Regions from separate parts of the Kosakonia sp. N21 genome, predicted to be linked through region 2. Evidence: predicted binding sites of a transcription regulator. Region 2 holds the regulator's gene; the other holds the start of a gene.
The links. Region 2 encodes PhoB, which activates phosphate uptake and scavenging genes when phosphate is short. Its sites were predicted from a motif close to CTGTCATAAAACTGNCNNAT; they were not measured.

Region 1 (10,419 bases), on a different contig from region 2:
AAACCCAGGTGAACAACGCCGTTTCGGTGGATGAAAAAGATATCGCTGCGTTTAAGAAACTGAATGAGCGCGGTATTGAGCTGGAAGTCCGTAAAGTTTCAAACGACCCGAAACTGAAAATGATGGATTTAATCAGCAAAGTGGCGAAATAACCGCGGCGGCCTGATTGACTCAGTTTTCACACTTACGTCTGATTTAGCTATAGGAGAAGTACAATGGAGATTACCACTCTTCAGATTGTGCTGGTGTTCGTTGTCGCATGTATTGCCGGTATGGAGTCGATACTCGACGAATTCCAGTTCCACCGTCCGTTGGTGGCATGTACGCTGGTGGGTATCGTCCTGGGTGATATGAAAACCGGTATCATCATCGGCGGTACGCTGGAAATGATCGCACTGGGCTGGATGAATATCGGTGCGGCGGTTGCGCCGGATGCGGCGCTGGCGTCCATTATCTCGACCATTCTGGTTATTGGCGGGCATCAGAGCATCGGCGCGGGTATCGCACTGGCGATTCCGCTGGCGGCAGCAGGTCAGGTGCTGACCATTATCGTTCGTACCATCACCGTTGGCTTCCAGCATGCGGCGGATAAAGCAGCGGAAACCGGCAACCTGACGGCGCTTTCCTGGATCCACGTTTCTTCTCTGTTCCTGCAAGCCATGCGTATCGCCATTCCGGCGGTGATCGTGGCTATCTCTGTCGGAACCAGCGAAGTACAGAGCATGCTGAACGCCATTCCGGAAGTGGTGACCAGCGGCCTGAACATCGCCGGCGGCATGATTGTGGTAGTAGGTTATGCGATGGTCATTAACATGATGCGCGCAGGCTACCTGATGCCGTTCTTCTATCTCGGCTTCGTAACAGCGGCCTTCACCAACTTTAACCTTGTGTCACTGGGGGTTATTGGCGCGGTGATGGCGATTCTCTACATTCAGGTTAGCCCGAAATATAACCGCTCTGCAGGCGGTCCTGCTCAGGCGGCTGCATCTAACGATCTCGACAACGAACTGGATTAACAGGTGAGCGACATGGTTGATATGACTAAAGCAACGACTGAGAAAAAACTCACTCCTGGTGATATTCGCGGCGTGTTCATCCGTTCTAACCTGTTCCAGGGTTCATGGAACTTCGAACGTATGCAGGCGCTGGGGTTCTGCTTCTCCATGGTGCCGGCGATTAAACGCCTGTATCCGGAAAATAACGAAGCGCGCCGCCAGGCTATCAAACGCCATCTGGAGTTCTTTAACACCCATCCTTACGTTGCCGCTCCGGTGCTGGGCGTGACGCTGGCGATGGAAGAGCAGCGTGCAAACGGCGCAGAGATCGACGACGGTGCCATTAACGGTATCAAAGTAGGTCTGATGGGACCGTTAGCCGGTGTTGGCGACCCGATTTTCTGGGGGACTGTCCGTCCTGTTTTCGCCGCGCTTGGCGCCGGGATCGCAATGAGCGGCAGCCTGCTTGGCCCATTACTGTTCTTTTTCCTGTTTAATATTGTCCGTCTGGCGACGCGCTACTACGGCGTGGCGTACGGTTACCGTAAAGGTATCGATATCGTTAAAGATATGGGCGGCGGTTTTCTGCAGAAACTGACTGAAGGTGCATCTATCCTCGGGCTGTTTGTGATGGGGGCGCTGGTCAACAAATGGACGCACGTGAACATTCCGCTGGTGGTGTCACAAATCACCGACCAGACGGGTAAAACGAATGTCACCACTGTGCAGACCATTCTTGATCAGTTGATGCCGGGCCTGGTGCCACTACTGCTGACCTTCGCCTGTATGTGGTTGCTGCGTAAGAAAGTGAACCCGCTGTGGATCATTGTTGGGTTCTTTGTCATCGGGATTGTCGGCTACGCCATTGGCTTGCTGGGTCTGTAATTCGCAATGCTGTAACCGGGGGCTTATGCCCCCGTTTTTTATGTTCCGGAGGAAGAATGACGATTACGGATATCGTGCTGATACTGTTTGTTGCCGCTCTACTGGCTTTCGCCCTGTATGATGAATTCATTATGCCGGGACGCAAAGGCCCTTCTCTGCTTACCATTCCGCTACTGCGTAGAAGCCGTACCGACGGCGCTATCTTTGTCGGCCTGCTCGTCATTCTTATCTATAACAACTCGATAAATGGCGGTGCAACATTAAGTATGTGGTTATTATTTGCACTGGCATTACTCGGCGTTTATCTCTTTTGGATCCGCACGCCAAAGATCATCTTTAAAGCTCAGGGGTTTTTCTTCGCCAATGTCTGGATTGAATATAACCGTATTAAAGAGATGAATTTATCGGAAGACGGTGTACTGGTAATGCAATTAGAACAGCGTCGCTTGCTTATTCGTGTGCGAAATATCGACGACCTGGAAAGAATATATAAAGTTCTCGTTAAAACTCAATAGCTTAAGATATAGCAAAGACTATATTCAGACGTACAAAAAACACGCACAATCATAGCCTTTGCTATATTTCCGAGCAAATATACTTATATTATTTAACGTTATTTTCACGCCTAAATCTAAATGACAATCGTTATCAATTGGTAAACAGAATTATATTTTCCTGTTATTGTTTTATATTCTCAAAATATGTTAAGGTGCGTCCGTCGTTGGGGAGTAGCCGATTTCCACCACCCGGAAATGTACGTGTCAACATACTCGTTGCAAAACGTGGCACGTACGGACTGAACATTATCAGTCAGGCGAGACCATTGGCACACCAACTGCTATTTACTGGGGGCAGTGGTGTGTTATATGGAACCCCGGTCTGGACGCTCCTATGAACTTATCTGCAACTATCCTTCTCGCTTTTGGCATGTCCATGGATGCATTTGCCGCTTCTATCGGCAAGGGCGCCACACTTCACAAACCCAGGTTCTCAGAAGCCCTGCGCACTGGCCTTATCTTTGGCGTGATCGAAACCCTGACACCGTTAATCGGCTGGGGGCTGGGCATGCTGGCAACCCAGTTTGTGCTGGAATGGAATCACTGGATAGCCTTTGTACTGCTGGTCTTTCTCGGCGGACGTATGATACTGGAAGGCTTCAGCGGTGATGATGCCGAAACGACTGAGACCCCACAACGCCACGGTTTCTGGTTGCTGGTCACTACAGCTATCGCGACCAGCCTGGATGCCATGGCCGTCGGTGTCGGGCTGGCTTTCCTGCAGGTTAATATTATCGCCACTGCGCTGGCAATTGGCTGCGCCACACTCATCATGTCCACGCTGGGGATGATGATTGGTCGTTTTATTGGCCCGTGGCTTGGCAAACGCGCCGAGATCCTCGGCGGGATCGTACTGATTGGTATTGGCGCGCAGATCCTGTGGAGCCACTTCGCAGGTTAGTTGTCCCGCTGTAAGCAGTGAATGCTGAAATCCGTCTGGCAGCGGAAATGTTCCGTTGCCGCTAATGTTTCCCACACGTCCGCTTTCGCGCGCCACGCAAACGGCGTCATCTGCAATAACGCTACGGCCTGTTGACCAGTTAACGTCATCTCATAAGCCAGTGATTGCTGACCGATAACGGTAAAACCCGCGATCTCGCCTGTATTTTCTGCGTGCAACTGCACATCATCATAGATAAGGCCTTTAAGCTCCATCAGATGGCGCGGACCGGGTGCGGCAGTGATCACCACCCCGCCGGGTTTAACAACACGCACCAGCTCATCGGCTTTACAGGGTGCGTAAATACGCACCAGCGCATCGATACTGTTATCTTCGAACGGTAAACGATGGCTGGATGCCACACAGAACATCACCTGCGAATACCGTTTCGCGGCAGCACGAATCGCAGCTTTCGAGACATCCAGGCCAAATGTGCGTGCCCCGTGCTGCTCTGCAATTGCGGCAAAAGCCCGCGTGTAATATCCCTCCCCACAGCCAATATCCAGCACTGCATCCGCCTGCTCTGGCAGTCTCGCGTGCAAAAGGGCGCTAATAGCATCACGTAACGGTTGGTAGTGCCCGGCATCAAGAAATGCACGCCGCGCCTGCATCATCTCTGCGCTGTCTCCGGGATCGCGTGAACGTTTGTGCTGCACTGGCAGCAAGTTCACATAGCCTTCTTTTGCAATATCAAACTGGTGTCGTTGCGGACAAACAAAGGCATTCTCACGACGATTTAACGACGCGTGACACAGCGGGCAACTGAAAGGCATAAAGACTCCGGAGGGGATTTCTCAAAAGGCGAAAGTGTACCGCCATTTGCCGTACCGGGGAAATTAAAAAGCCCCGCACAATGGCGAGGCTTTATCGCTGACATTGATGCGCACGAGGCGCTTCAAGCTCAGAGGTGTCGAAATCAGATAGCAGTTACGTTAACTGCAGCCGGGCCTTTCTGACCGTCCTGAATTTCAAACTCAACGTTCTGGCCTTCGGCCAGAGTTTTGAAACCGTTACCCTGGATTGCAGAGAAGTGTACGAACACGTCTTTGCTGCCATCAGCAGGAGTAATGAAACCAAAACCTTTGGACTCGTTGAACCACTTAACTTGACCTTTAATCTTTGCCATTTGCTAAATTCCTTAATGTATATACTTCGCCCGCAGGCATTGACTGAGAAAACTGAGACATTACTGCTTGAGGCACTAATATAAGGTTCGGCAGAGAAGCTGTATTCAACGAAACGTGTTTACTCAGGACTTCTTTACTGAAAATGCCACACATAAACAGAACTGTACCTCGTTTGACCCAAAACGTGTTATCACACAATACGTAATTTAAGGCAAGCCATTTTTAAACATGTCTGGATCCGTCGCACAAATTCTAAGGTTATCAAAGTATCAAGCGCACTTTTATGCATTACTTTGAACGTTATAGCAGACGATTCAATGCGTCAGAACCACGCCCCGTATTGGGTGTTTTTTTACCATAGCTCAATAAGTTCCATGCGTCCACGTCCGCTAAGAAAAAGCTATGCATATACTGTATATCGTCAGTACTTTTTTAGCATAGTTATGCTTTCTTACTTGTCCAGGACGATTCTTAAAACAATTATGCCCAGGGAAGAAACTATCCCCCGGGTTTACTATCGAATATTTGTTGTGCAAATAAGTTAATGCTTGCACCAAAATAATGAAATTATGATGACAATGCCTCACAAAAAGGCAATAAAAACGTTTCGATAAAAATAAAACAGTGCAATTTTATAACAGCTCACATTTTTTTAAGTAAAGCTGCATAATGTGTAAGGGATAAATACTGACCGATTTTCAGGATCCTAAAGTTATCATTATCTGTTGCCGTTTCGTTTAATGCGCTTTGCAATTCATTTACCGGCTCATCCAGTGATTCATCCGCAAGTTCAAACACGCCCCAATGCACGGGAAACGTCAGCGGCATCCCAAGTTGTTGCCACAGCGCAACGGCATCTTGCGGATCCATATGATGTTTTGACATGAACCAGCGTGGCGCAAACGCGCCCACTGGCAGTGCTGCAACAGTCAGGGCACCTAATTTTTCAGGAATCTGTAACAGCTCCGGCGTATAGGCCGTATCGCCTGCAAACCAGAATCGAAGGCAGTCGGAAGCAACAACCCATCCACACCAGAGTGAACGATTACGATCCCAGAACGTTCGCATACTCCAGTGCCGGGCAGGCACAGCCGTCAGCGACAGTCCCTTAAAAACAACAGATTGCCACCAGTCCAGCTCAAAAACATGGCGTGCGCCAAGCCGACGAACCCAATGACCTAAACCCAGCGGCACAAAAAAGTGCACCTCGGGAAAACGGCGCAGCAACTGGCGCAGCGTCCATTTATCCAGATGGTCGTAATGGTTATGAGAAATCAGGATAGCGTCGAGTTGTACAAGATCGGCAACGTCAAGCGTTGGGGGAGTACGCCGTTGAGGGCCTGCAAAACGTACGGGCGATGCGCGGTGAGAGAAGACCGGGTCAGTCAGCAGATAGTGTCCCTGCAACCGCAAAAGAATGCTGGCATGCCCCAGCCACCACAGACCATCAGTTTGTTCATGATCCAACACCGCCTTTTGCCACCACTGTTCAGTAAAGCAGTCGTAACCATTCGCGGGAGGTTTGGGAAGCCCGGCGGCTTTGCGCTCATTGCGCCAGCGTTTTAGATCTCCGGGCTGATTGACGACAGGCGTCGTGTTGGTGAAGCCTTCTGGCGTGTGATGTGGGAGAGCAGGATTATACCAGGGATTTTTCCAGGCCATCTCGCCCTCCTGCGCGGTTAGCGTTCTGCCACCAGGCGAATGAAATCCTCATCATCCTCTTTTGCCTGCGCTTTTACCGGTTCAGGCGTCTCTTCTTTCTCCGGCTCGTTAGATTCACACAGGCGGCGCAGCAGCGCATTTTGCCGTTTTTGCTGATCTAACAGCGCTTCAAGCAGTTCAATCTGCTCGTTTGAACGCGAACTGGCGCGATTGATAAAAAACCACAACACCAGACCAACAACCAAAACCACCAAAGAAACCACGAGGGACGCAAAATTAAGCGCACCCGAATTCATTACTTCGTTCATTTCACCACCTCAATGTAGACGCGGCATTTTACCACTGGCGTCAAGGAAGGAAATCTCTCACTGAAAAAATGCCATTACCAGGGGATGAATTTGTTGATGACGCAGATGCCGCTGAAGAATTGTACATCCTGATCGCACATCACGTTAATCATTTGAGTCCAGAGCAGCAGGCAGACCACCAAAACGGCAGCCAGGATCAGCCATCTAAATTTTCTCACTCCACTCTCCGCAACGTTGCAAGGTGTAACCAGGTTATCATGGCTTCCCTAAACCGCGACTAACTGTATCCCCTTTCGTTTTTTTTAGGAATGCTCGACTTGTTTCACAAGGTAAACTTAGTAGCCTAAGCGTAACGTTTTCCACAATGCAAGGAGCTAATATGCGTACACTTATCCGGGGCGTGATCCTTATCGCACTCGTGTGGATTGGGCTTTTGCTGAGCGGCTACGGGGTGCTGATCGGAAGTCATGAGAATGCAGCAGGGTTAGGTCTGCAGTGTAAATATTTAACCGCGCGCGGCACCAGTACCGCACAATATGTTCATTCCGATAACGGTTTCTTCGGTCTGGCAAACTGCCCATTGATTCGCAAAAGCGATACCGTGATCGATAACGGTTAATGCGAAAACGAAAAAGCCGCCCTCAGGCGGCTTTTTTATCAGAACGGGTAGTCGTTATACCCCATCTGTTCGGAGATTTTCCGCGCTGCCTGATGCAGCATTTCCACGTATTCGTGCAGACGCTCTTCAGAGAAACGCAACGTCGGGAAAGAGATACTCAAGCCCGCAATCACCACGCCGAAACGGTCAAATACCGGCACACCGATGCAGCGTAAGCCCTCTTCCTGCTCTTCATTATCTTCGCCATAGCCCTGCTGACGTACGATATCCAGCATCGGCAACAGATCTTCCGTACTGGTGATTGTGCGATCGGTGCTGCGTTTGTATTCAACACCGTCCAGAATTTGCAGTACTTCTTCCTTGTCACGCCACGCCAGCAGTACTTTACCAATCGCGGTGCTGTACAGCGGGTTACGACGACCAATACGTGAATACATACGCAGGTTATACATTGAGTCAATCTTGTGGATGTAAACAATGCTGTCTTCATCCAGCGCACCCAGGTGGATGGTCTCTTTCGTCAAACGTGAGAGTTCACGCATCTGGATATCCGCACTGCGGATCAAATCAACGTTTTGCAACGCACGGGCACCCAGTTCGAACAGTTTCAGGGTCAGAGAATATTTTTCAGATTCCCCTTCCTGCGCGACATAGCCCAGAGATTTCATTGTTTGCAAAAAGCGATAAACGGTGCTTTTTGACATCATGACACGCTGCGAAAGCTCGGTGATACCGATCTCACGCTCTTCGCCGAGCGCCTGCAGAATGCCAAATACCTTCAATACTGAAGAGACAGAATCTGGCTGCTTATCCAAATCTGCGATTGCCATTAATCACCTCATCGCCTGTGTTTTATAAAAATCAGAATCGGTTTTTATTATAAATTCGTCGACCAACCGCCGCAATGCGCGTTTGCCAACTTCGTTACAAATCTGCGACATAAAGCCGGAATACCAATGATAGAATCATTATACAAATAACTCTGTGATTATAGCCCTGAAATTTATATGGATAAAAGTTCCACAGACGGCCTGCCCGTGCCGCTGCGCTATGGCGCGATTCTGACTATCGTCATCGGTATCGCCATGGCGGTGCTGGACGGTGCCATCGCCAACGTCGCCCTGCCAACTATCGCCCGCGATCTGCATGCCTCCCCTGCCAGCTCCATCTGGATCGTTAACGCTTATCAGATTGCTATTGTCGTCTCGTTGCTGACGCTCTCTTTCCTTGGTGACATGTTCGGTTATCGCCGTGTGTACCAATGTGGGCTGATATTGTTCACCTTAACCTCCCTGCTTTGCGCGCTGTCAGACTCGCTTCTTACGCTCACGCTGGCGCGCGTGGCGCAAGGTTTTGGCGGCGCTGCGCTCATGAGCGTCAACACGGCGCTGATACGCTTAATCTATCCCCAGCGCAACCTGGGGCGCGGGATGGGCATTAACTCGTTTGTCGTCGCGGTCTCTTCTGCCGCCGGGCCAACGCTGGCCTCAGCAATACTCTCTGTGGCATCCTGGCAATGGTTATTTTTGGTTAACGTACCGTTGGGCATTATTGCCCTGTTACTGGCCATCAAATTTCTGCCGCCAAACGGTGCACGCAGTACCATGCCGAAATTCGATTTACCCAGTGCCGTGATGAATGCCCTCACATTTGGGCTTCTGATTACCGCACTCAGCGGTTTTGCGCAGGGGCAATCTATCACCGTGGTCTCGCTGGAGATCATTGCACTGTTGATAACGGGTTGGTTGTTTGTTCGCAGACAGCTACGGCTGCCTGTACCGCTTCTGCCGGTTGATCTGCTGCGCATTCCGTTGTTTTCGCTCTCTATCTGCACCTCGGTTTGTTCGTTCTGTGCCCAGATGCTGGCGCTGGTTTCTCTGCCCTTTTTCCTGCAAACCACGCTCGGGCGCAGTGAAGTGGAAAGCGGCATTCTGTTAACGCCCTGGCCGCTGGCCACCATGGTGATGGCACCGCTGGCCGGTTATCTGATTGAGCGGGTACATGCAGGAATGCTCGGCGCACTGGGCCTGGCAATGATGGCCGCGGGGTTGTTCGCACTGGCAATGCTCCCGGCCGCACCTGCCGATATCGATATTGTCTGGCGCATGGCGCTGTGCGGCGCTGGCTTTGGTTTGTTCCAGTCGCCTAATAACCATACCATCATTACCGCCGCCCCCCGGCAGCGCAGTGGCGGAGCCAGTGGAATGCTGGGTACCGCCCGTTTACTGGGACAGAGTTCCGGCGCCGCGCTGGTGGCGCTGATGTTTAACCTGTTTGATACCAGCGGAACACACTCTTCACTGCTGCTGGCGGGAATACTGGCTCTGCTGGCAGCGGTGATCAGCGGATTACGCGTTACGCAACCGCGCACGGCATAAAAAAAGCGCGTCGGTTGACGCGCTTTTTTACTTTCTGCAGGCGGCTTACTTCAGATATTCGCCGGTGCGTAAAGCCTCAATACGTTTGTCCAGCGGCGGGTGCGTCATAAACAGTTCGCTCAGCGATTTAGACTTACCGTTGATGCAAAACGCCATCATGCTGCTGGCTTCCTGCGGCTCGTAGCTGGTTTTCAGACGCTGCAAGGCAGCAATCATCTTCTCACGCCCCACCAGTTTTGCTGAACCGGCGTCCGCATGGAATTCGCGATGGCGGGAGAACCACATGGTAATAATGCTCGCCAGAATACCGAATACCAGCTCCAGCACGGTGGCTACGGCGAAGTAGATCAACGGGTTACCATTACTCTCTTCACCATCATCACGGTTTCCGCTCAGGAAACCTGCAGCAATCTGCGCAATGATGCGGGAGATAAAGATAACGAAGGTGTTCACAATGCCCTGAATCAGCGTCATGGTCACCATATCGCCGTTCGCCACATGGCTGATTTCGTGCGCGATAACCGCTTCAGCTTCATCGCGGCTCATGTTTTGCAACAGTCCGGTGCTCACGGCAACCAGAGACGCATCGCGGCGCGCGCCGGTTGCAAACGCATTGATATCCGGCGCGTGGTAAATTGCCACCTGCGGCATAGCGATACCTGCCTGGCGGGACTGCTGTGCAACAGTATCCATCAACCAGCGCTCCATATCGTTGCGCGGTTGCTCAATCACTTCCCCACCCACGGATTTCAACGCCATCCATTTCGACATCAGTAATGAAATGAATGAGCCGCCAAAACCAAACAGCAGCGCCATGATTAACAAGCCCTGAACGCTGCTCGACTGAATGCCCGTCAGGCTAAGCACCAGGCCGAACACCAACATAACGGCCAGGTTAGTCAACAGGAAGAGCGCGATTCGCATCATAATTTTCTTTTAACCTCGATT
Region 2 (10,419 bases):
TGGTTTTGCCCGCGCCGGTCGCGCCGGTAATGGCGAACAGACCGTTGCTGGCAAAGGGTTCTTCGGTGAAGTCGATTTTCCATTCGCCTTTCAGCGAGTTAAGGTTTTTCAGCCGCAAACTGAGAATTTTCATGCTTCTTTCTCCTCGTCCAGCGCCTGCAATGTTTCGCTGAACAGCGCCTGTAATCGCCCTTGCTGCGTCTCGTCGAGTTCTTCCTGCGCCAGGCGGCGGGCAAAGACCTCTTCGACTTTTAATTCATTGAGGGTCTCGCGCAATTCACCGGCAAGTATACGTTCCCGCTGTTCCCGGCTACGGCGAACCAGCAGGACGTCAACCGGGAGATCTTCCGTCACCTGCTGGATTTTTCGTTGCATATCGGCCAGGTATTCGCCACTGACGATTTCGATATCCAGCCAGACGGGGGTGTCGCCAGGTTTGTCGCGCCACTGTTCAAGCTGGCGGCAAATCTCAGCAAAATCGCCTTTGATAACCGCCAGCGCCTGCGTGGCAGGAACATCCAGTGCGGTAACGTCGGCCAGTTTGCCTGCGGTAAAGGTCACCAGATTGACGCTTTTACTTTTGCCGGTTTCGTCAAAACTGAGTGGGATCGGCGAGCCGCAATAGCGGATGCGCTCCTCACCGCCGATCTTTTGCGCCCGGTGGATATGCCCAAGGGCGATATAGTCGGCGGGAGGGAAGTTCTGCGCCGGGAACGCATCCAGCGTGCCGATATAAATGTCGCGTACGGCGTCGCTTTTGCTGGCGCCGACGGTGGTTAAATGGCCGCTGGCGATGATCGGCAGTGGTTTATCGCCGCGCAGTTCGCTGGCTGCGGTAAATTGTTGCTGGTAATACCCGGTGATCGCCGCCAGCAGGTGTTGCTGTTTTTCCTGCCCGGACAACCCGGCCTGGCTGAGCATAATGTCGCGCGGGCGCAGGAAGGGCACCGGGCAGAATACCGCGCCCGGTTCACCGTTGCGGCGGTAAAGCCAGAAAGGCTCTACGCCTGCGCTGGCGACGACGGTGGTTTTCAGATACGCGAGGATCTCTTTCGATTCGTTGAGCGTGGCCACCGAATCATGGTTGCCTGCCAGCACCACTAACTGGCAGCCGGTTTGCTGAAGTTTGACCACGAAACGGTTATACAGCTCACGGGCGTAGCTGGGCGGGGAGCCAGTGTCAAAAACATCGCCCGCCACAATAATGGCGTCGACCTGATTCTCTTCCGCCGTGGCCAGCAGCCAGTCGAGGAAAGCGGCGTGTTCAGCGGCGCGGCTCTTGCTATAGAAGTTTTGACCCAGGTGCCAGTCAGAGGTGTGAATAATGCGCATAGCGGTTCCGTGGCAAAAAAGCATAAAGCAGATTATAAACATTAAGCAGATGAGGGACATAACCTGACGAAAATAGGGACTGTCACAGAGCACTTGCTGGGGTCATCTGGCGGTCATGTTATTCATAAATCTGTCATAAAACTGACGCATAATGGCGCCGCTATATATATTGATGACTTAAATAAGACAGGGCAAATTATGGCGAGACGAATTCTGGTCGTAGAAGACGAAGCTCCAATCCGGGAAATGGTGTGCTTCGTGCTCGAACAAAATGGTTTTCAACCGGTGGAAGCTGAAGATTATGACAGTGCGGTGAACCAACTTAATGAACCCTGGCCCGATCTTGTTTTACTGGACTGGATGTTGCCTGGCGGTTCCGGTATTCAGTTTATTAAACACCTGAAACGTGAAGCGATGACCCGTGATATTCCGGTCATGATGCTGACGGCGCGCGGCGAAGAAGAAGATCGCGTACGCGGTCTGGAAACCGGGGCAGATGACTACATTACCAAACCTTTCTCACCCAAAGAGCTGGTGGCGCGCATTAAAGCTGTGATGCGCCGCATTTCGCCGATGGCGGTGGAAGAGGTGATCGAAATGCAGGGCCTGAGCCTTGATCCTTCCTCTCACCGCGTCATGACCGGTGAAAATCCCCTGGATATGGGGCCGACAGAGTTTAAACTCTTACACTTCTTTATGACCCATCCGGAACGCGTATACAGCCGTGAACAGCTGTTGAACCACGTATGGGGAACCAATGTGTATGTTGAAGACCGGACGGTGGATGTGCATATTCGTCGTCTGCGCAAAGCGCTGGAACACAGCGGCCACGATCGTATGGTGCAAACAGTGCGCGGCACGGGTTACCGTTTTTCGACCCGTTTCTGACATTTAACAGGAGTGTGACGCGTGCTGGAACGGCTGTCATGGAAAAGGCTGGTGCTGGAGCTCCTCCTTTGTTGTATCCCCGCCTTGATTCTCGGCGTCATGTTCGGTTACCTGCCGTGGTTTTTACTGGCTGCGGTAACCGGGTTGTTGATCTGGCACTTTTGGAATTTACTGCGTCTTTCATGGTGGTTATGGGTCGATAAAAGTATGACCCCGCCGCCGGGTACAGGGAGCTGGGAGCCGCTGTTATACGGGCTGCACCAGATGCAGATGCGTAATAAAAAGCGCCGTCGTGAGCTGGGAAGCCTGATTAAACGCTTTCGCAGCGGCGCGGAGTCGCTGCCGGATGCGGTGATCCTCACCACCGAAGAGGGGGCGATTTTCTGGTGTAATGGCCTGGCGCAACAGGTGCTGGGTTTGCGCTGGCCGGACGACAGCGGGCAGAATATCCTTAACTTGCTGCGCTACCCGGAATTTACGCAGTATCTTAAAAAACAAGAGTTTAGCAAGCCGCTGAATCTGGTGCTCAACACCGGTCGCCATCTGGAAATCCGCGTGATGCCTTACAGCGAGGAACACCTGCTGCTGGTGGCCCGCGACGTCACGCAAATGCATCAACTGGAAGGGGCGCGGCGCAACTTTTTTGCCAACGTCAGTCATGAACTGCGCACGCCATTAACGGTGCTGCAGGGCTACCTGGAGATGATGCAGGAGCAGACGCTCGAAGGCGCGCCGCGGGAGAAAGCGCTGCATACCATGCGCGAACAAACCTCGCGAATGGAAGGACTGGTGCGCCAGTTACTGACGCTTTCGAAGATTGAAGCAGCGCCGACCTTGCCGCCGAATGAAACCATTGATGTGCCAATGATGCTGCGGGTCGTGGAGCGGGAAGCGCAAACCCTGAGTCAGCAGAAGCATCACTTCCATTTTGAAGTTGATAACGCGTTGAAAGTGCTGGGAAATGAAGAGCAACTGCGCAGCGCGATTTCCAACCTGGTCTACAACGCCGTGAACCACACGCCAGCAGGAACGGAGATTACCGTGCGCTGGCAGCGCGTGCCGCTGGGGGCGGAATTCAGCGTCGAAGACAACGGCCCCGGCATCGCCGCTGAACACATTCCTCGTCTCACTGAGCGTTTCTATCGCGTGGATAAAGCCCGTTCCCGGCAGACTGGCGGGAGTGGTCTGGGGCTGGCGATCGTGAAACATGCGGTGAATCATCACGAAAGTCGCCTCGAAATTGTCAGTACTCCCGGCAAGGGAACGCGCTTTAGCTTTGTTCTGCCGGAACGTCTGGTTGCCAAAAAAGCCGCGTCCTGACGCGTCTGTCAGCTTATCTTTCCAGCGGCCTGTATCAACAGGCCGCTTATTCCGATGTTTTCTCCCCCCTGAAACGTATTTTGTACGCATGCTGCTTTTTTGTTCGCATGATCAGCCATGTGTTTTTCTTATAATTGGAGTTATTAACTACTATTAATTGTATGGATAGTATAACCATCTGGTTTTGCGATCCCACCTTGCCTTTAAACGTTATAAGCGTTTAAATTGCGCCCCGTATATTGTCAGACCAACTGTATTTGCGTGGTAAATCGAAAAACTATTCTTCGCTACGCAATGCATAGAGCATTTCCCGCTGACTTTCTGCGACATTGGCGCGGTATCGTCCGGTTGGGAAAGGCGAAAAAAACATCATTTTTACGACACCACATCCACAGGCAGTAAAAAATATGACCCATCACTTAAAACCACGCGACATTGTTGCTCTGGGCTTTATGACATTTGCCCTCTTCGTCGGCGCAGGTAACATCATTTTTCCTCCCATGGTTGGTTTGCAGGCCGGTGAACACGTCTGGACGGCGGCGCTGGGCTTTCTGATCACCGCTGTGGGCTTACCGGTGCTTACCGTTGTCGCGCTGGCGAAAGTCGGCGGTGGCGTGGACAGCCTGAGCACGCCGATTGGTAAAGTGGCGGGCGTCTTGCTGGCGACGGTGTGCTATCTGGCGGTCGGGCCGTTGTTCGCCACGCCGCGTACGGCGACGGTGTCGTTTGAAGTGGGTATCGCGCCGCTGACTGGCGAAGGTGCAATGCCGCTGCTGATTTACAGCGTGATCTATTTTTCTCTGGTGATCCTGATTTCCCTCTATCCGGGCAAACTGCTGGATACCGTAGGCAATTTTCTTGCGCCGCTGAAAATTATCGCACTGACTATTCTCGCTATCGCGGCGATTATCTGGCCGGCCGGTCCTATCAGCCATGCGCTGGAAGCCTACCAGACTGCGCCGTTCTCAAACGGTTTCGTCAATGGCTATCTGACCATGGATACGCTGGGAGCCATGGTGTTTGGCATCGTGATTGTCAATGCAGCGCGTTCGCGCGGTGTCACCGAAGCCCGTTTGCTGACCCGTTATACGGTGTGGGCGGGGCTGATGGCGGGCGCAGGGTTGACGCTGCTGTACCTGGCGTTGTTCCGTCTCGGTTCCGACAGCTCTGCGCTGGTTGAGCAGTCGGCTAACGGCGCGGCCATTCTGCATGCTTATGTTCAGCATACCTTCGGCGGCGCAGGCAGTTTGCTGCTGGCGGCGTTGATTTTTATTGCTTGTCTGGTGACGGCGGTTGGCCTGACCTGTGCCTGTGCGGAGTTCTTTGCGCAGTATCTGCCGCTCTCTTACCGCACGCTGGTCTTTATTCTGGGCATCTTCTCCATGGCGGTCTCCAACCTGGGGCTGAGCCATCTGATTCAGATCTCTATTCCGGTGCTGACCATGATCTACCCACCGTGCATCGTACTGGTGGTGCTGAGCTTTACCCGCTCTTTATGGAACAGTTCCACACGCGTTATTGCACCGGCCATGTTTATTAGTCTGCTTTTTGGTATCCTTGACGGCGTGAAAGCGTCTGCGTTTGCAGAACACCTTCCGGCCTGGACCCAGCGTTTGCCGCTGGCGGAACAGGGACTGGCCTGGCTGATGCCAAGTCTGGTGATGGTGGTTCTGGCGGCAGTCTGGGATCGCGCCGCAGGTCGGCAGGTCACTTCCAGCGCCCATTAATCGCGGCAAACACGGCTTGTTTAACCACGGGGTAGCGCACTCCGTGGTTTTTTATTTTTGTGTTGAATAATGGCAGTGGAAACGATGGAAAGTACTAATAAGCTAAAGCGTGGGCTAAGCACCCGGCACATTCGCTTTATGGCGCTGGGTTCGGCAATTGGCACCGGCCTGTTTTACGGCTCCGCAGATGCAATCAAGATGGCTGGCCCAAGCGTGTTGCTGGCCTACATTATTGGTGGTGTGGCTGCGTATATCATTATGCGCGCACTGGGCGAGATGTCCGTGCACAACCCTTCCGCCAGCTCCTTCTCTCGCTATGCTCAGGAAAACCTCGGCCCGCTGGCCGGCTATATCACCGGCTGGACGTACTGCTTTGAAATCCTGATTGTCGCCATTGCCGATGTCACCGCGTTTGGTATTTACATGGGCGTCTGGTTCCCGACGGTGCCGCACTGGATTTGGGTGCTGAGCGTGGTGCTGCTTATCTGCGCCATCAACCTGATGAGCGTCAAAGTCTTCGGCGAGCTGGAGTTCTGGTTCTCCTTCTTTAAAGTCGCCACCATTATCATCATGATCGTGGCCGGTTTCGGCATCATTATCTGGGGGATCGGCAACGGCGGGCAGCCGACCGGGATCAGCAATTTATGGAGCCACGGTGGTTTCTTCAGCAATGGCTGGCTGGGCACGGTGATGGCGCTGCAAATGGTGATGTTCGCGTATGGCGGCATCGAGATTATCGGTATCACCGCCGGGGAAGCGAAAGATCCGGAGACGTCGATTCCGCGCGCTATCAACTCGGTGCCGATGCGTATTCTGGTGTTTTACGTCGGTACGCTGTTTGTGATCATGTCGATTTACCCGTGGAACCAGGTGGGTACTGACGGAAGCCCGTTTGTACTGACCTTCCAGCATATGGGCATTACCTTTGCCGCCAGTATCCTCAATTTTGTGGTGCTGACCGCCTCGCTCTCGGCGATTAACAGCGATGTGTTTGGTGTGGGGCGTATGCTGCACGGGATGGCTGAGCAGGGCAGTGCGCCGAAGATGTTCGCCAAAACGTCGCGCCGCGGGATTCCCTGGGTGACGGTGATGGTGATGACCATCGCGCTGCTGCTGGCGGTGTACCTGAATTACATCATGCCGGAGAATGTTTTCCTGGTGATCGCCTCACTGGCGACTTTCGCCACGGTATGGGTATGGATCATGATTTTGCTGTCGCAGATTGGCTTCCGTCGTCGTCTGTCGGCAGAGGAAGTCCGCGCGCTGAAGTTTAAAGTTCCGGGCGGGGTGGCGACTACCGTTGTCGGCCTGATTTTCCTGGTCTTTATCATCGCGCTGATTGGCTGGCACCCGGAAACCCGCATCTCGCTGTACGTGGGGTTTGCATGGATTGTGCTGCTGCTGATTGGCTGGGCATTTAAACGCCGTAACGCGTAATTGTCGATACAAGCCCGCGCCAGCGGGCACCAGGCCGGATGGCGCAGCGCGCATCCGGCCGGTACACAAAGCGGGCTTACACGACCGGGGTTAATAATCTCCCGTCAGTAAAATAGCTGACCAGGTTATTGATGGTGAGATCCGCCATCGCCTGGCGTGTCTCCGCCGTGTTGCTGGCGATATGCGGCAGCAACACTACATTCTGTAAGTCGCGCAGCGCGGGCGGGATGTGCGGTTCCTGCTCGAACACATCCAGCCCGGCGCCGCGCAGTTTCCCTTCCTGTAACACCGCAATTAACGCCTCTGTGTCCACCACGCTACCGCGTGCGATATTCACCAGAATGCCCTCCGGCCCCAGCGCGTCCAGTACTTCGCGGTTGATAATGTGGTGCGTTTTCGCACCGCCCGGCAGGGTCAATACCAGAAAATCCACTGCGTTTGCCAGACCGACAAGGGAATCATGACGTTGCCACTGGCTGTTACGCGCCTCACGGGGGCTGAAGTAATGAATCGGCATCCGGAACGCGGCAGCGCGCTCGGCGACATCATGGCCAATGTTGCCCATCCCGACGATACCGCAGCGCTTACCGCTCATTTTCCACGCGCCCGGAAAGGCCGCATGCTCCCATTCGCCCGCCCGGGCAAAACGATCGGCGGCGCAAATTTTACGTGTCACCGCCAGCATCAACGCCAGTCCGGTATCCGCCACGCATTCGTTAAGTACGTCGGGCGTATTGCTTACGCGAATGCCACGGCTGCGGCAGGTATCGAGGTCGGTGGCATCAACGCCAACTCCGAAACCACTAATGACCTCCAGCGCCGGAAGCTGTGCAATTAACGCCGTACTGATGCCTTTTGCCGCACGGGTCAATGCACCCCGGATAAGATGCCCGCGTTCGCGCACCACCGTCTCTGCACCGGGTTGCCAGTATTGATGCACCACAAAGTGCTGTTGCAGGGTATCGATCATCGGCTGGGGGATTTCAGTAATGACGAGGATTTCAGGTTTGCTCATGCTCGCTCTCTTATCGCGCTATAGTTTTTATCAGTATAAAAACCCACCGGGGGCGAGACTTCGGGCATCGGCACGAAGCGGGCGTGAAAAAACTCACGCAAATGCCCGGTGAATATCCCGTCAGATCACATCTGCGCCCCGTCTCTCACCCCCGGAAAAAATGCGAAAGAAGGAGGCGAGACGGCAAGGGCTGTGAAAAAGTGGCGTCATTTTGAACAAAGGGGATTGTTGATGTTGAACGCATGGCACCTGCCGGTCGCGCCGTTTGTCAAACAGCACAAAGACCAGCTCATTATCACCCTCTGGCTGACGGGAACATCGCTGCCCTCGCGGGTAACGCTGCGGGTGGAAGTCGATAATGAAGAAACCCCGCTGGCGATGCATCGCGCGCGTCACACCATCGGTAATGGTGTGACCGTCTGGCGGGTGGCGGTGGATGTAAAGAGCGGGCAGCCGCGCCGCCGCTACAGCTTCAAGCTGTTGTGGCAGGATAAGCAACTGTGGTTTACCCCGCAGGGATTCAACCGCTTCCCGCCCGCCCGGCTGGAGCAGTTTGCGGTGGATGCGCCGGATAACGGCCCGCAGTGGGTAGCCGATCAGGTGTTTTATCAGATCTTCCCGGATCGTTTTGCCCGCAGCCAGACGCGCGATGCCGATCAGGATAATGTTTATTACCACCACGCCGCGGGCCAGTCGATTGTGTTGCGCGACTGGGACGATCCGCTGACGGAGGACGCCGGGGGATCCACCTTTTATGGCGGCGATCTGGACGGTATCAGCGAAAAACTGCCCTATCTGAAAAAGCTGGGCGTGACGGCACTCTACCTTAACCCGGTCTTTGTTGCGCCCAGCGTGCATAAATATGACACGGAAGATTATCGCCATGTTGATGCGCAGTTTGGCGGTGATCAGGCGTTGCTGCGCCTGCGCCACAACACGCAAGCTCTGGGGATGCGGCTGATCCTTGACGGTGTGTTTAATCACAGCGGCGATTCTCACGCCTGGTTCGACAGGCATAATCGCGGCACGGGTGGCGCCTGTCATAATCCGGACTCTCGCTGGCGTAGCTGGTTCAGCTTTGATGATCAGGGGCACGCCCGCGACTGGCTGGGTTACCCGAGCTTGCCGAAGCTGGATTACCAGTCATCGACGCTGGTTGATGAAATGTATCAGGGGGAGGACAGCATCGTTCGCCACTGGCTAAAAGCGCCGTGGAACATGGATGGCTGGCGGCTGGATGTGGTGCATATGCTGGGGGAGGATGGCGGTGCGCGTAACAACCTGCTGCACGTTGCCGGTATTGCCCGATCGGCGAAAGAGACCCAACCGCAGGCGTACATCGTCGGCGAACATTTTGGCGATGCGCGTCAGTGGCTGCAGGCGGATGTTGAAGACGCGGCAATGAATTATCGCGGCTTTACGCTGCCGGTATGGGCGTTCCTGGCGAATACCGACAACGCTTATGATCCCCAGAAAATGGATGCGCAAAGTTGCGCGGCGTGGATGGATAACTACCGTGCCGGGCTGTCGCATCAACAGCAGCTGCGCATGTTTAATCAGCTCGACAGCCACGATACGCCGCGCTTTAAGACGGTCCTGGGTAAAGATGTCGCCCGTTTGCCGCTGGCAGTGGTCTGGCTGTTTAGCTGGCCCGGTACACCCTGCATCTATTATGGCGATGAAGTCGGGCTGGATGGCGCAAACGATCCCTTCTGTCGCAAACCCTTCCCGTGGGACAAGAAACGGCAGGATACCCGCTTACTTGCCCTCTACCAACGGATGGCGAAGCTGCGCGCCCGCAGTCAGGCGCTGCGCTACGGCGGTTGCCAGGTTGTGTATGCGCAGGAAAACGTGCTGGTGTTTGTGCGCGTTTATCAGCAGCAGCGGGTGCTGGTAGCGCTTAATCGCAGCGACGCCTGTGAAGTGGTGCTGGAGGATTCGCCGCTGCTGCACGGGAAAAACTGGCGGCTTAAAGAAGGTACAGGTACGCTACAGGATGATGTGCTAACGCTACCGGCGATTAGCGCTTCTGTTTGGTCTGCCTCCTGAGCTGAAGCGCGAAAAGGGGGCTTTGCGTCTCCCCTTTAGCGAAGGCGAAGTACATGGATGGTCTTTTATTCTTCGGCGCGGTCGTGCTGTTTTTTGCTCTGGTGGTGGTGCCGATTGTGGCAATCACCGCCTGGCGTCGCAGCGTGGCCACGCAGGATGAACTCACCCGGCTGCGCCAGCGGCTGAGTGTGCTTGAACAGCGGTGGGTCAATGCGCCGGTCAACATTGATCCTGCGCCTGTTACGGCGCAGCCGTTGCCGGTTAGCGATCCTGTTGCCGTTAGCGAACCTGTTGAGGTTGTGCAACATAGCGAACCGGTGGCGGTGTCGCCCTGGGGCCGTAAAGTGGACGGCTCTGCGGCGGCTGAGATCGCGCCCGTTGCATCACCCGACGTTGTCTCACCCAAAAACGAAACCGCCTCCTGGGGCCTGGCCTCATCCCTGGCGCGCTGGTTTATGCAGGGTAATCCGCTGGCCAAGCTGGGGATTGTGCTGCTGTTTATCGGCCTCTCTTTTCTGCTGCGTTATACCGTGGAGTATTCGCTGTTCCCGCTGGAGTTGCGCCTTGCCAGCGTTGCACTGGCGGCGATGGTGCTGCTGGGGCTGGGCTGGCGTTTACGTCATAAACAGACGGTATTTGCCCTGATTTTGC

Region 1: kdgR (DNA-binding transcriptional regulator KdgR) is a predicted target of PhoB. The motif match lies at 8,015-8,034, and genes of this name have one in related genera.

Annotation. Positions count from the first base shown of each region.
Region 1 covers NZ_JBOBHR010000004.1:126,951-137,369, reverse strand. Annotated here, with positions in the region: gene manX (PTS mannose transporter subunit IIAB) at 1-152, shown strand, start outside; gene ACQ3G7_RS10925 (PTS mannose/fructose/sorbose transporter subunit IIC) at 216-1,016, shown strand; gene ACQ3G7_RS10920 (PTS mannose transporter subunit IID) at 1,029-1,880, shown strand; gene ACQ3G7_RS10915 (DUF986 family protein) at 1,937-2,395, shown strand; yybP-ykoY riboswitch at 2,592-2,771, shown strand; gene mntP (manganese efflux pump MntP) at 2,772-3,338, shown strand; gene rlmA (23S rRNA (guanine(745)-N(1))-methyltransferase) at 3,335-4,150, opposite strand; gene cspE (transcription antiterminator/RNA stability regulator CspE) at 4,294-4,503, opposite strand; partial or broken gene ACQ3G7_RS10895 (DUF2627 domain-containing protein) at 4,516-4,657, opposite strand; gene ACQ3G7_RS10890 (MBL fold metallo-hydrolase) at 5,147-6,166, opposite strand; gene ACQ3G7_RS10885 (YebO family protein) at 6,184-6,474, opposite strand; gene mgrB (PhoP/PhoQ regulatory lipoprotein MgrB) at 6,549-6,692, opposite strand; gene ACQ3G7_RS10875 (YobH family protein) at 6,854-7,093, shown strand; gene kdgR (DNA-binding transcriptional regulator KdgR) at 7,132-7,923, opposite strand; gene ACQ3G7_RS10865 (MFS transporter) at 8,101-9,471, shown strand; gene htpX (protease HtpX) at 9,517-10,398, opposite strand.
Region 2 covers NZ_JBOBHR010000002.1:537,591-548,009, reverse strand. Annotated here, with positions in the region: gene sbcC (exonuclease subunit SbcC) at 1-133, opposite strand, end outside; gene sbcD (exonuclease subunit SbcD) at 130-1,332, opposite strand; gene phoB (phosphate response regulator transcription factor PhoB) at 1,531-2,220, shown strand; gene phoR (phosphate regulon sensor histidine kinase PhoR) at 2,242-3,540, shown strand; gene brnQ (branched-chain amino acid transporter carrier protein BrnQ) at 3,948-5,267, shown strand; gene proY (proline-specific permease ProY) at 5,352-6,704, shown strand; gene ACQ3G7_RS06270 (2-hydroxyacid dehydrogenase) at 6,781-7,719, opposite strand; gene malZ (maltodextrin glucosidase) at 7,951-9,768, shown strand; gene ACQ3G7_RS06260 (DUF2339 domain-containing protein) at 9,822-10,419, shown strand, end outside.